Regions from separate parts of the Pseudomonas sp. HLS-6 genome, predicted to be linked through region 1. Evidence: predicted binding sites of a transcription regulator. Region 1 holds the regulator's gene; the other holds the start of a gene.

Evidence for each region. Region 1 encodes sigma-54, which starts transcription at its own class of promoters, with help from an activator protein. Its sites were predicted from a motif close to ANTGGCATNNANNTTGCTNT; they were not measured.
Region 2: CS390_RS16980 (CmpA/NrtA family ABC transporter substrate-binding protein) is a predicted target of sigma-54. The motif match lies at 3,262-3,281, and genes of this name have one in related genera.

Annotation. Positions count from the first base shown of each region.
Region 1 covers NZ_CP024478.1:1,098,882-1,104,721, reverse strand. Annotated here, with positions in the region: gene lptB (LPS export ABC transporter ATP-binding protein) at 1-614, shown strand, start outside; gene CS390_RS04945 (RNA polymerase factor sigma-54) at 794-2,287, shown strand; gene hpf (ribosome hibernation-promoting factor, HPF/YfiA family) at 2,371-2,679, shown strand; gene ptsN (PTS IIA-like nitrogen regulatory protein PtsN) at 2,692-3,156, shown strand; gene rapZ (RNase adapter RapZ) at 3,159-4,013, shown strand; gene CS390_RS04925 (HPr family phosphocarrier protein) at 4,032-4,304, shown strand; partial or broken gene CS390_RS04920 (metallopeptidase TldD-related protein) at 4,409-4,597, opposite strand; gene pmbA (metalloprotease PmbA) at 5,075-5,840, opposite strand, start outside.
Region 2 covers NZ_CP024478.1:3,626,353-3,632,192, forward strand. Annotated here, with positions in the region: gene rlmKL (bifunctional 23S rRNA (guanine(2069)-N(7))-methyltransferase RlmK/23S rRNA (guanine(2445)-N(2))-methyltransferase RlmL) at 1-1,306, opposite strand, end outside; gene rmf (ribosome modulation factor) at 1,849-2,064, shown strand; gene CS390_RS16975 (quinone-dependent dihydroorotate dehydrogenase) at 2,159-3,184, opposite strand; gene CS390_RS16980 (CmpA/NrtA family ABC transporter substrate-binding protein) at 3,344-4,558, shown strand; gene CS390_RS16985 (ANTAR domain-containing response regulator) at 4,573-5,148, shown strand; gene CS390_RS16990 (NarK/NasA family nitrate transporter) at 5,325-5,840, shown strand, end outside.

The DNA of each region.
Region 1 (5,840 bases):
ACGGCGCCGGCAAGACAACGTGCTTCTACATGATTGTCGGCCTGGTACAGGCCGACCAGGGCCGCGTGCTCATCGACGACCTGGATGTCAGCCACCAGCCGATGCACGGCCGTGCACGCGCTGGGATTGGCTACCTGCCCCAGGAAGCCTCGATCTTCCGCAAGTTGTCGGTGGCCGACAACATCATGGCGATCCTGGAAACACGCAAAGAGCTGGACGCCGCAGGGCGTCGCAAGGAACTGGAGAGCCTGCTGCAGGAGTTTCACATCAGCCACATCCGCGACAACCTCGGCATGAGCCTTTCCGGTGGTGAACGTCGCCGTGTGGAGATCGCCCGCGCACTGGCGACTGCACCGAAATTCATCCTGCTCGACGAACCGTTTGCCGGTGTCGACCCGATCTCGGTCGGCGACATCAAGCAGATCATCCACCACCTGAAAGCCAAAGGCATTGGCGTTCTGATCACCGACCACAACGTCCGTGAAACACTGGATATCTGCGAAACCGCTTACATCGTCAACGATGGTCGCCTAATCGCCGAAGGTGATGCAGAAACCATCCTGGCCAACGAACTGGTTAAAGAGGTTTACCTCGGCCACGAGTTCCGCCTGTAAGCCCGAGGTGCGAGGCACCGCCAGAGCGCTGACGATCCGCCCAAATACCGGCTTATTTGTTACAGCGCTCTAGGCAAACACCTCGGTTTCAGGCATATAATTTGCTTAAAGAAGGCGCTTCGGCGCCCTTGTAGTGGATGGCGCATGTGCGCCGGCGAATAAGGTGTTAAGCCCCTGCCATGAAACCATCGCTCGTCCTAAGAATGGGCCAGCAACTGACGATGACACCGCAGTTGCAACAGGCCATCCGTCTGCTCCAGCTTTCCACACTGGACCTGCAGCAGGAAATCCAGGAAGCCCTGGAATCCAACCCGATGCTCGAACGCCAGGAAGATGGCGACGACTTCGATAACAGCGACCCGATGGCGGATAACGCCGAATCCAAGCCGACCTCGGAATCCCAGGAAACCAGCTTCCAGGAAACCGCCACTCCCGTGGAAAGCCTTGAGGAAGGTGAGTGGAACGAGCGTATTCCCAATGAGCTGCCGGTAGACACCGCCTGGGAAGATATCTATCAAACCAGCGCCAGCAGCCTTCCCAGCAACGATGACGACGAGTGGGACTTCACCACCCGCACCTCGGCCGGTGAAAGCCTGCAGAGCCACCTGCTGTGGCAGTTGAACCTGGCGCCAATGTCGGATACCGACCGACTGATTGCCGTCACCCTGATCGACTGCATCAACAACCAGGGCTATCTCGACGAAACCCTGGAAGAGGTCTGTGAGTCCTTCGACCCGGAACTCGATATCGAACTGGACGAAGTGGAAGCCGTCCTGCACCGCATCCAGCAATTCGAGCCTGCCGGTATAGGCGCCCGCAACCTGAGCGAATGCCTGTTGTTGCAGTTGCGTCAGATGCCGGCACAAACACCCTGGATGACTGAAGCGCAACGACTGGTCAGCGACTACATCGACCTGCTCGGCAGCCGCGACTACAGCCAGCTGATGCGCCGCATGAAGCTCAAGGAAGACGAGCTGCGCCAGGTGATCGAACTGGTACAAAGCCTGAACCCACGCCCCGGCTCACAGATCGAGTCCAGTGAACCCGAATACGTGGTGCCTGACGTGATCGTGCGCAAGGACAGCGATCGCTGGCTGGTTGAACTGAACCAGGAAGCCGTCCCACGCCTGCGCGTCAATCCACAATACGCAGGCTTTGTACGCCGCGCCGATACCAGCGCAGACAACACCTTCATGCGCAATCAGCTTCAGGAAGCCCGCTGGTTCATCAAGAGCCTGCAAAGCCGCAACGAAACGCTGATGAAGGTTGCCACCCAGATCGTCGAACACCAGCGTGGATTCCTCGACCACGGTGACGAGGCCATGAAGCCGCTGGTGCTGCACGACATCGCCGAAGCGGTGGGCATGCACGAATCGACCATATCCCGGGTGACCACGCAAAAGTACATGCATACCCCGCGTGGAATTTACGAACTGAAGTACTTTTTCTCCAGCCATGTCAGCACCTCCGAAGGCGGAGAATGCTCGTCCACGGCGATTCGCGCGATCATCAAAAAACTGGTTGCAGCGGAAAATCAGAAAAAGCCATTGAGTGACAGCAAGATCGCTGGTTTACTGGAGGCACAAGGCATCCAGGTAGCACGACGCACCGTCGCCAAGTACCGCGAGTCGCTCGGCATTGCACCGTCGAGTGAACGCAAGCGACTGATGTAACGCACCTGAGGTGCGCCACCGCAATTCAAGTGGCAGGCGCAATACCTGCCTCTTTATGCACCGGCAACAAAAGGAGAAGCTGTATGCAAGTCAACATCAGTGGACACCAAGTAGAAGTCACCGAAGCGCTGCGCACTTATATCGGGGAAAAACTCGAGCGTGTTGAGCGTCACTTCGACAAGATCACCAATGTGCAGGTCATTCTGGAGGTCGAGAAGCTGAAACAGAAAATCGAGGCCACCCTGCGCATCCCAGGCGGCGAAGTCGTCGCCAATGCCGAGCATGAAGACATGTATGCCGCGATCGACCTGCTTGCCGACAAGCTCGACCGCCAACTGAAAAAACACAAGGAAAAACAGCAGGCCTTGCTGCAAGGTGCAGCCGCTCGCTGATCCCCCCCACTCATGATCCGACTTGAAGATATCCTGACCCCCGGCCGTTCACTTGTGAACGTGCCGGGCGGCAGTAAAAAACGCGTACTCGAACACATTGCCAACCTGATTGACCGGGAAGTACCGGATCTGGAAATGCAAGATGTCTTCGAGAGCCTGATTGCCCGCGAAAAACTGGGTTCAACCGGTTTCGGCAACGGTATCGCCATTCCACACTGCCGCCTCAGTGGCTGCACCGCACCGATTAGTGCGCTGCTCCACCTGGATGCCCCCATAGATTACGACGCCATCGATGGTGCTCCCGTAGACCTGCTGTTCGTACTGCTGGTTCCGGAAGCCGCCACCGACGAGCACCTGGAGCTGCTGCGCCAGATCGCCAGCATGCTTGACCGCAAGGACGTTCGCGAAAAACTGCGTGCGGCCGGCGATAGCCAGTCCCTGTATCAGGTCGTACTGGATGTACAGAACGGGCACTGAACATGCGTTTGATCATCGTCAGCGGCCGGTCCGGCTCAGGTAAAAGCACTGCCCTCGATGTGCTTGAGGACAATGGCTACTATTGCATCGACAACCTTCCAGCCGGCTTGCTGCCGCAGCTTGCCGAAAGTGCGCTGATCAATACCGAACTGATGCAACCCAAGGTTGCCGTGTCCATTGATGCACGCAACCTGCCAAGCCATCTATCCCGGTTCCCGGAACTGCTTGAAGATGCACGCAACCGGCATATCCAATGCGATGTGCTGTATCTGGACGCCGATGAAGAAACCCTGCTCAAGCGCTTCTCGGAAACCCGTCGCCGTCACCCGCTGACCAACGCTCAGCGCTCGCTGGCTGAGGCCATCCGGGTCGAGACCGAACTGCTCGGTCCTATTTCCGATCTGGCCGACCTGAAGATCGACACCACCAACCTGAACCTGTACCAGCTCAAAGACTCGATCAAGCTTCGCCTGCTCAATCAACCCGAGCCGGGTACTGCGTTCCTGGTCGAATCATTCGGCTTCAAGCGTGGAATGCCCGTAGACGCTGACGTGGTGTTCGATGTGCGCTGCCTGCCCAACCCCTACTGGAAGCCAGAACTGCGGGATCACTCCGGGCTTGAGCAACCGGTAATCGACTACCTGGCCGCCCAGCCGGATGTCGAAGACATGTTCCAGGATATCTCCGGGTATCTTCTCAAATGGCTACCCCGCTTTGCCGCCAGCAACCGTGCGTATGTCACCATTGCCATCGGTTGTACCGGTGGTCATCATCGCTCGGTCTATCTGACCGAACGCCTGGGTCAGTTGCTGCAGCAATCGCTGAAGAACGTCCAGGTCCGCCACCGCGACCTCTAGCCACAGGACTCTTGTGCGATGCCTGCTCTTGAAATAACCATCATCAACAAGCTGGGCCTGCATGCCCGCGCAGCCGCCAAGTTCGTTGGCGTTGCAGGCCGTTTTCCTTGCCAGGTACGAATTGGCCGTGCACCGGACAAACTGGTCGATGGCAAGAGCATCATGGCCGTGATGATGCTCGCAGCAGGCAAAGGTACTCAGGTACACCTGCACACCGAAGGTGAAGACGACACAGAGGCACTCAACGCACTGGTTGAGCTGATCAACAATCGCTTTGACGAAGGCGAATAACGCACAAGCATTCTACTGCCCCCTTGTCTCACACAGCCGCGTGCCCTTCTGGTAGTCCAACACCAAGCCGAGCTACCAGACGTAGGATCCACTACGACAGTTGCTCAATCACTCACGATATCTAGTTGTTCAATCAGAAGCGAGCGCCCCAATGAGCGTCCAACGGGCTCGCGATCACGGCCTACAGCAACGATTTGCTTGAACAGTGCGTTCATATTGCCCGAGACAATAAACGGGTTCAGCGCATGCTGCACCTCGCCATGCTCAATCCAGAAACCAATGCCGCGCATGGAGAACTCACCGCTTCATCAGGCGAGAATTCCTCATTCAGGTCGATGCTCACCTCAGCCTTGCACTGACCAACGTAGACTGCCAGCCCAAGCCAAGCTGTAGCGTCGGTGTACAGGGGGTCCACGTGATCATCTGCCACCCGCTGCACCTTGTGCGCGAGCCTCAGCAAGCAGCACTTCGACATGCGCCTTCAAGTCGGGCAGATTTTCAGGCCCTACAGCCTCCGGCGCCTTGTTCACATCATTCATCATTGGGAAATCCTTTTCTTGAGCCAGGTAAAGTGAGGCCTGCGCAGCGCTAACGCGCACGTTCGCCGGGCAAGCGATACGTTCAAGAAGGACGAACAGCGAAGAAGGGCTTACGCCACGACAGTACGAGAGTCCGTTTCAGTGTTCGTATCCTTATCGAACGACAGAACGGACTCTACGCCTGCAAACAGATGACCTGATCCTACATAGTTATGGCCAGGCCCAAGGGAATCAGCTACCAGCGACCGTCATTTTCTCGATCAGTACGGAGCCAGTGTGGATATTGCTGCGGGTTTCCAGATCATTACCGATTGCAACGATTTGCTGGAACATGTCTTTCATATTGCCGGCGATCGTCACCTCCTGAACCGCAAACTGGATCTCACCGTTCTCCACCCAGAAACCTGCCGCGCCACGGGAGTAATCGCCTGTCACCATATTCAGGCCATGCCCCATCAGTTCAGTGACCAACAGGCCGCGCCCCATGCGACGCAGCAGTGCAGCCTGATCTTCATCACCATGGGTGACAAACAGGTTGTGCACACCACCGGCGTTGGCGGTGCTCGGCATGCCCAGTTTGCGCCCGGAATAAGTGCCCAGAACATAAGACACCAACTCACCGTTTTTGACGAATGGCTTGGCATAGGTTGCCAGCCCATCACCATCGAAGGCCGCACTGCCCAAGGCACGCTGCAGGTGCGGACGCTCATCCAGGGTCAGCCAATTCGGGAACAACTGCTGGCCCATGGCGCCATCGAGGAACGACGATTTGCGGTACAGGTTTCCACCGGAGATCGCCGACAGGAAGCTGCTGAACAGCCCACCGGCCAGTTCCGCCGAGAACAGCACCGGCACCTCGCAGGTGGGTACCGGGCGCGCGCCCAGACGGCTGGCAGCACGCTGCGCAGCGCGCCGGCCAATGCTCTGCGGGTCGGCCAGCAACTCGCCCTGACGATTGACGTCATACCAGTAGTCGCGCTGCATCTGCCCATCGCCC
Region 2 (5,840 bases), 2.5 Mb from region 1:
TGAGGTTCTTCTGCAGACGGTTGGCGAACATCTGCCCGCCTTCACTCAGGCGTGCAGGTTCGCTGGCCGATGCGGCGGTCGGTTGCGCGGCGTCATTGCCATCGCGCTCAGGCTGACGACGCTCGCCCGTGACGAACTGATCCGGTTGTACCTTGATCAACAGCAGCTTGCACGGCAACGCGCCGTTCCAGAAGGCATACTGCTTGTGGCTGCGGATACCCATGCGCTTGCCCAGGTCCGGCGCACCGGTGAACACCGCCGCCTCCCAGTTCAGGCAGGCCTGACGCAGGCGCTCGCCCAGATTCTGGTAAAGGTAGAGCAGGCTGGCTTCATCACCCAGACGCTCGCCGTAAGGCGGGTTACAGATGACCAGGCCTTTCTGATTCTGGTCTGGACGCGGCTCGAACGAACCCACCTCGCCCTGATAAATCTTCACCCAATCGCTCAGCCCTGCGCGCTCGACGTTATTGCGCCCCGGCTGAATCAGTCGCGGATCGGCTTCATAGCCACGAATCCACAGCGGTGGTCGCGCCAGGCCAGCCTCGGCACGCGCCAGGGCTTCGTCATGCAGCTTGCGCCACAGGGCCGGGACATGGCCCAGCCAGGCACTGAAACCCCAGCGCTCGCGCTTGAGATTCGGGGCAATGTCGGCAGCGATCATTGCCGCTTCGACCAGGAACGTACCAACACCACACATAGGGTCGGCCAGCGCGCCGCCTTCAGCGGCAATGCGCGGCCAACCGGCACGGATCAACACCGCAGCGGCAAGGTTTTCCTTCAGTGGCGCAGCACCTTGCTGCAAACGATAACCACGCTGGTGCAGGCTGTGCCCGGACAGGTCCAGCGATAGAATCGCTTCACCGCGGTCCAGGCGCAGGTGAACACGCAGGTCCGGGTTGAGCTTGTCGACCGATGGGCGCTCACCACTTGAAGTGCGCAGCTTGTCGACGATGGCGTCCTTGACCTTGAGGGCACCGAAGTGAGTATTGTCGATACCCGAGCCATGACCGCTGAACTCAACGGCCAGTGTCCCGGCGGCATCCAGATGATCGGCCCACTCGACGTCATGCACGCCGTAGTACAGGTCATCGGCGTTCTTCATCGAGAAGCGCTTGAGCACCAACAGCACGCGGTTACCCAGGCGCGACCAGAGGCACAGGCGATAGGCGGTTTCCATGTCGGCCACGCCGCGAATGGCGGAAGTGTGCTCGCGCACCTCTTCAAGGCCAAGCCCGCGCGCCTCCTCGGCTAGCAGGCCTTCCAGGCCCTTGGGGCAGGTTAGGTAAAGTTCGAAACGGTCCGACATGAGTTTTCCAAGCCTTGAGCAATAAGTGAAAGGGCAAGCGCATCGCCCTTTCGATGTTTGATCGAACGCCCTTCCATCAAGCATTCGAGTGGTACCCGAGCGGGGTACCGGACCACCCGGAAGAACAGACCCTTGCATGCGACAACGCAGCACTGATCACCGGGCAGAGTGAAAATATCCGTTACAAAAGAATAGTGATGACCCTTCGTCGTTTTCTTGGTTCAACTGAAGGTGACCTTCAGCACTGGCCAAATGACGCCATCTACGGGCAAAGCCTGATAATAGCGGCCTTTTCCGAGAATCCATCGCAGTAGCAATTTTTTACTTATCCTTGTGACCCTATGAAAGGTTACGTCCTTATGACAAATCGATCATTCACAGTGTGTCGTGCATTGGTTAGAAATCAAACTATGTTGTCACCGCAACGGGGCAACACTTACTGCTCGCCACGCCGGCAGCGAGCGCACACCGGCAGAACGATTCTGCCCGGCCTCAGACGAGGCCGACGGGACATTACAGTCAACAAGTGAGGGCAACACCCTATGAGAAGACTTAAGCGTGATCCGTTGGAACGAGCATTTTCACGTGGCTACCAATATGGGGTCACCGGCAAATCCCGCGAGCTTTGCCCTTTTACTCTACCGTCGGTTCGCCAAGCCTGGATCAACGGCTGGCGTGAAGGACGAGGCGACAACTGGGACGGTATGACCGGCACTGCGGGTATCCACAGACTCAACGAACTTCACGCCGTTGGCTGAACGAGGATCGAATTCGATTAACCATGCCAGCCCTATCCGGGCGGCGGGCTAAGGCCCAAGGGCCCCTGACGGGGCCCTTTTTTATGCCTGCGGTTCAGCGGCCTGGTAACGCGGCAATCGCGTCTACTGCTTCGCGAATCAGCGCAGGTCCTTTATAGATGAAGCCCGAGTAAATCTGTACCAGGCTGGCGCCAGCAGCGATTTTTTCTGCTGCATGCCGCCCCTCGGTAATACCACCTGCGGCGATGATAGGCATTTTACCGGCCAGTTCACCGGCAAGAATCTTCACCGTATGGGTACTCTTCGCCAGCACCGGCGCGCCGGAAAGACCGCCCGCCTCGTCAGCATGCGGCAAGCCTTCGACCCCTTCGCGACTGAGGGTGGTGTTGGTTGCGATCACCGCATCCATGCCCGACTCCAGCAACGTTGCAGCCACCAGCGCAGTTTCTTCGTCGCTCATGTCAGGCGCGATCTTGATGGCCAGCGGCACACGCTTGCCGTGCTGCGTCACCAGTTGCTCACGACGCTCGGCCAGGGCTTCAAGCAATTGCTTGAGCGAGTCACCGAACTGCAGGGTGCGCAGGCCGGGCGTATTCGGCGAGCTGACGTTGACCGTCACATAGCTGGCATGGCTGTAGACCTTGTCCAGACAGATCAGGTAGTCATCCACTGCACGCTCGACCGGCGTATCGAAGTTCTTGCCGATATTGATGCCGAGCACACCGCGGTATTTGGCGGCCTGCACACGGGCAAGCAGGTGGTCGACCCCAAGGTTGTTGAAACCCATGCGGTTGATGATTGCCTGGGCTTCAGGCAAGCGGAACAGGCGCGGCTTGGGATTACCCGGCTGCGGCCGCGGGGTGACGGTACCGATCTCGACGAAACCAAAGCCCAACTGAGCGAAACCGTCGATGGCCGCGCCATTCTTGTCCAGGCCAGCGGCAAGACCGACTGGGTTGTCGAACGACAGCCCCATCACGGTCACCGGCAAACGGGGCGGCGCCTTGGTCAGCAAACCGTTGATACCCAGACGACCACCGGCACCGATCAGGTCCAGGGACAGGTCGTGGGAGGTTTCCGGGGAAAGCTTGAACAGCAGCTGGCGGGCCAGGTTATACATGGGCGGGCTTAGCTCGACGGAAATAAAAGCGCGATTATAGCGGCGGCACAGGCCCGAGGACAGCGCCACGACCCCGGTCTGGCATATGGGTTGCTTTGTCACCTCAACGAAACCTGTCTGCATTCGGGCAGGCAAGAACGACAGAGCGGTCAACATCACGTGAACACTACACTCCCGGCAAACCCACTGGCCTGGGTCAATGGCAGCGATGCGCCAGAAAAGCACAGCCTGGATATCGGCTTCATGGCCCTGACCGACTGCGCCCCACTGGTCGTGGCCGCCACCCAGGGGTTTGCCCAGCCCTACGGCCTGACCCTCAACCTCAAGCGCCAAAGCTCATGGGCCAACCTGCGCGACAAGCTGATCAGCGGCGAACTGGATGCCGCTCACAGCCTGTATGGCCTTATCTATGCGGTGCACCTGGGCATCGGGGGTGGCACCACCACCGACATGGCGGTGCTGATGGGGCTTAATCAGAACGGGCAGAGCATCAACCTCTCCAAGGCGCTGCAAAACCTGGCCGTGACCGATCCTGAAGCATTGGAGCGCCACGCGCACCAAAACCAGACAAAACTGACCTTCGCCCAGACCTTCCCGACCGGCACCCACGCCATGTGGCTGTACTACTGGCTCGCCAGCCAGGGTATTCATCCATTGGAAGACGTCAACAGCGTGGTGATCCCGCCAATGCAAATGCCCGCGCACCTGCAGGCCGGCCGGATCGACGGTTTTTGTGTAGGGGAGCCCTGGGCAGCCAGTACTGTCGAGCAGGGGTTGGGCTTCACGCTGGCGACCAGCCAGTCGATCTGGCCAGACCACCCGGAGAAAGTACTCGGCTGCACGCTCGCCTTCGTCGAGCGCTACCCGAATACAGCACGGGCACTGGTGATGGCGGTGTTGGCTGCCAGCCGGTTCATCGAACAAAGCCCTGAAAACCGCCGCAGCACCGCGCAACTGCTCAGCGGCCGCAGTTACCTCGACACCCCGGTCAGCCACATTGAACCGCGCCTGCTGGGCGACTACCACGATGGCCTCGGCAACCACTGGCACGACCCGCATGCCTTGCGCCTGCACGATAACGGCCGCGTCAACCTGCCCTACCTGTCAGACGGCATGTGGTTCATGACCCAGTTCCGCCGCTGGGGCTTGTTACGTGACGACCCGGACTACCTGGCGGTTGCCCAACGCATTCATCAGTTGACGCTGTACCGCGAAGCCGCCGGCGCATTGGGCGTACCTTGCCCGGAATCGGCCATGCGCAGCAGCCAACTGATCGATGGAACGCGCTGGGACGGCACCGACCCGTATGGATATGCCCGCAGCTTTCGCCTGCATGCCCTGGCCGACGCGCCCGTGGCGCGCGCCCAGCACTGAGAGGAAAGGCCCCTATGCTGCGTATCCTGCTGATCGACGACACCGAGAAAAAAGTCGGCCGACTCAAAGCTGCGCTGATCGAAAGCGGGTTCGAGGTTATTGAAGAATCCGGGCTGACCATCGACCTGCCGTTGCGCGTCGAAACGGTGCGCCCGGACGTCATTCTGATCGATACCGAGTCACCCGGCCGCGACGTGATGGAACAGGTGGTATTGGTCAACCGTGATCTTGCCCGACCGATCGTGCTGTTTACCGACGAACACGACCCCAAAATCATGCGCCAGGCCATCCACGCCGGCGTCAGCGCGTATATCGTCGAAGGTATTCAGGCCAGCCGCCTGCAACCGATTCTCGAGGTGGCCATGGCCCGCTTTGAGAGCGACCAGGCCCTACGTGCGCAGCTGCAGGCGCGCGACCAGCAACTGGCAGAACGCAAGCGCATCGAACTGGCCAAGGGCTTATTGATGAAGATGAAGCATTGCAACGAAGAAGAGGCCTACACCTTGATGCGGCGCCAGGCCATGAGCAAGCAACAGAAACTGATTCAGGTTGCCGAGCAGGTCATTGCCATGAACGACTTGCTTGGCTGATCGCCATTCTGGCCCGGCTCTTGCTAATTCGTAGTCACAGGTAGCCAACGGCGGTTGCCACACATTTCCGACAAAGACGTCGCTCGCCCTCCAGCTCAGGCTGGTCGGGCAGCGGCGTTTTTTTCGTTTCGCCCTCCGGGGTACGACTTCCGTTGCAATGCTGACCGAGGTGTTCGATGAATACGAGCTTCTGGAAATCCGGCCATATCCCAACCCTGTTTGCCGCCTTCCTGTATTTCGACCTTAGCTTCATGGTCTGGTACCTGCTGGGCCCGCTGGCCGTGCAAATCGCCAGCGACTTGCAGTTGACCACCCAACAACGCGGCCTGATGGTGGCAACACCGATTCTGTCGGGTGCCATCCTGCGCTTCATCATGGGCGTGCTGGTTGACCGATTGTCGCCGAAAACCGCCGGACTGATCGGCCAGGTGATCGTCATCACCGCACTGTTCTGCGCCTGGCACCTGGGGATTCACAGCTACGAACAGGCGCTGCTGCTTGGGGTTTTCCTCGGTGTGGCCGGCGCTTCCTTTGCTGTCTCCCTGCCACTGGCATCACAGTGGTACCCGGCCCAACATCAGGGCAAGGCCATGGGCATTGCCGGTGCAGGAAACTCCGGCACCGTGTTTGCCGCCCTCTTGGCTCCGGTGCTGGCCGCCGGCTTTGGCTGGAGCAACGTCTTTGGTTTCGCC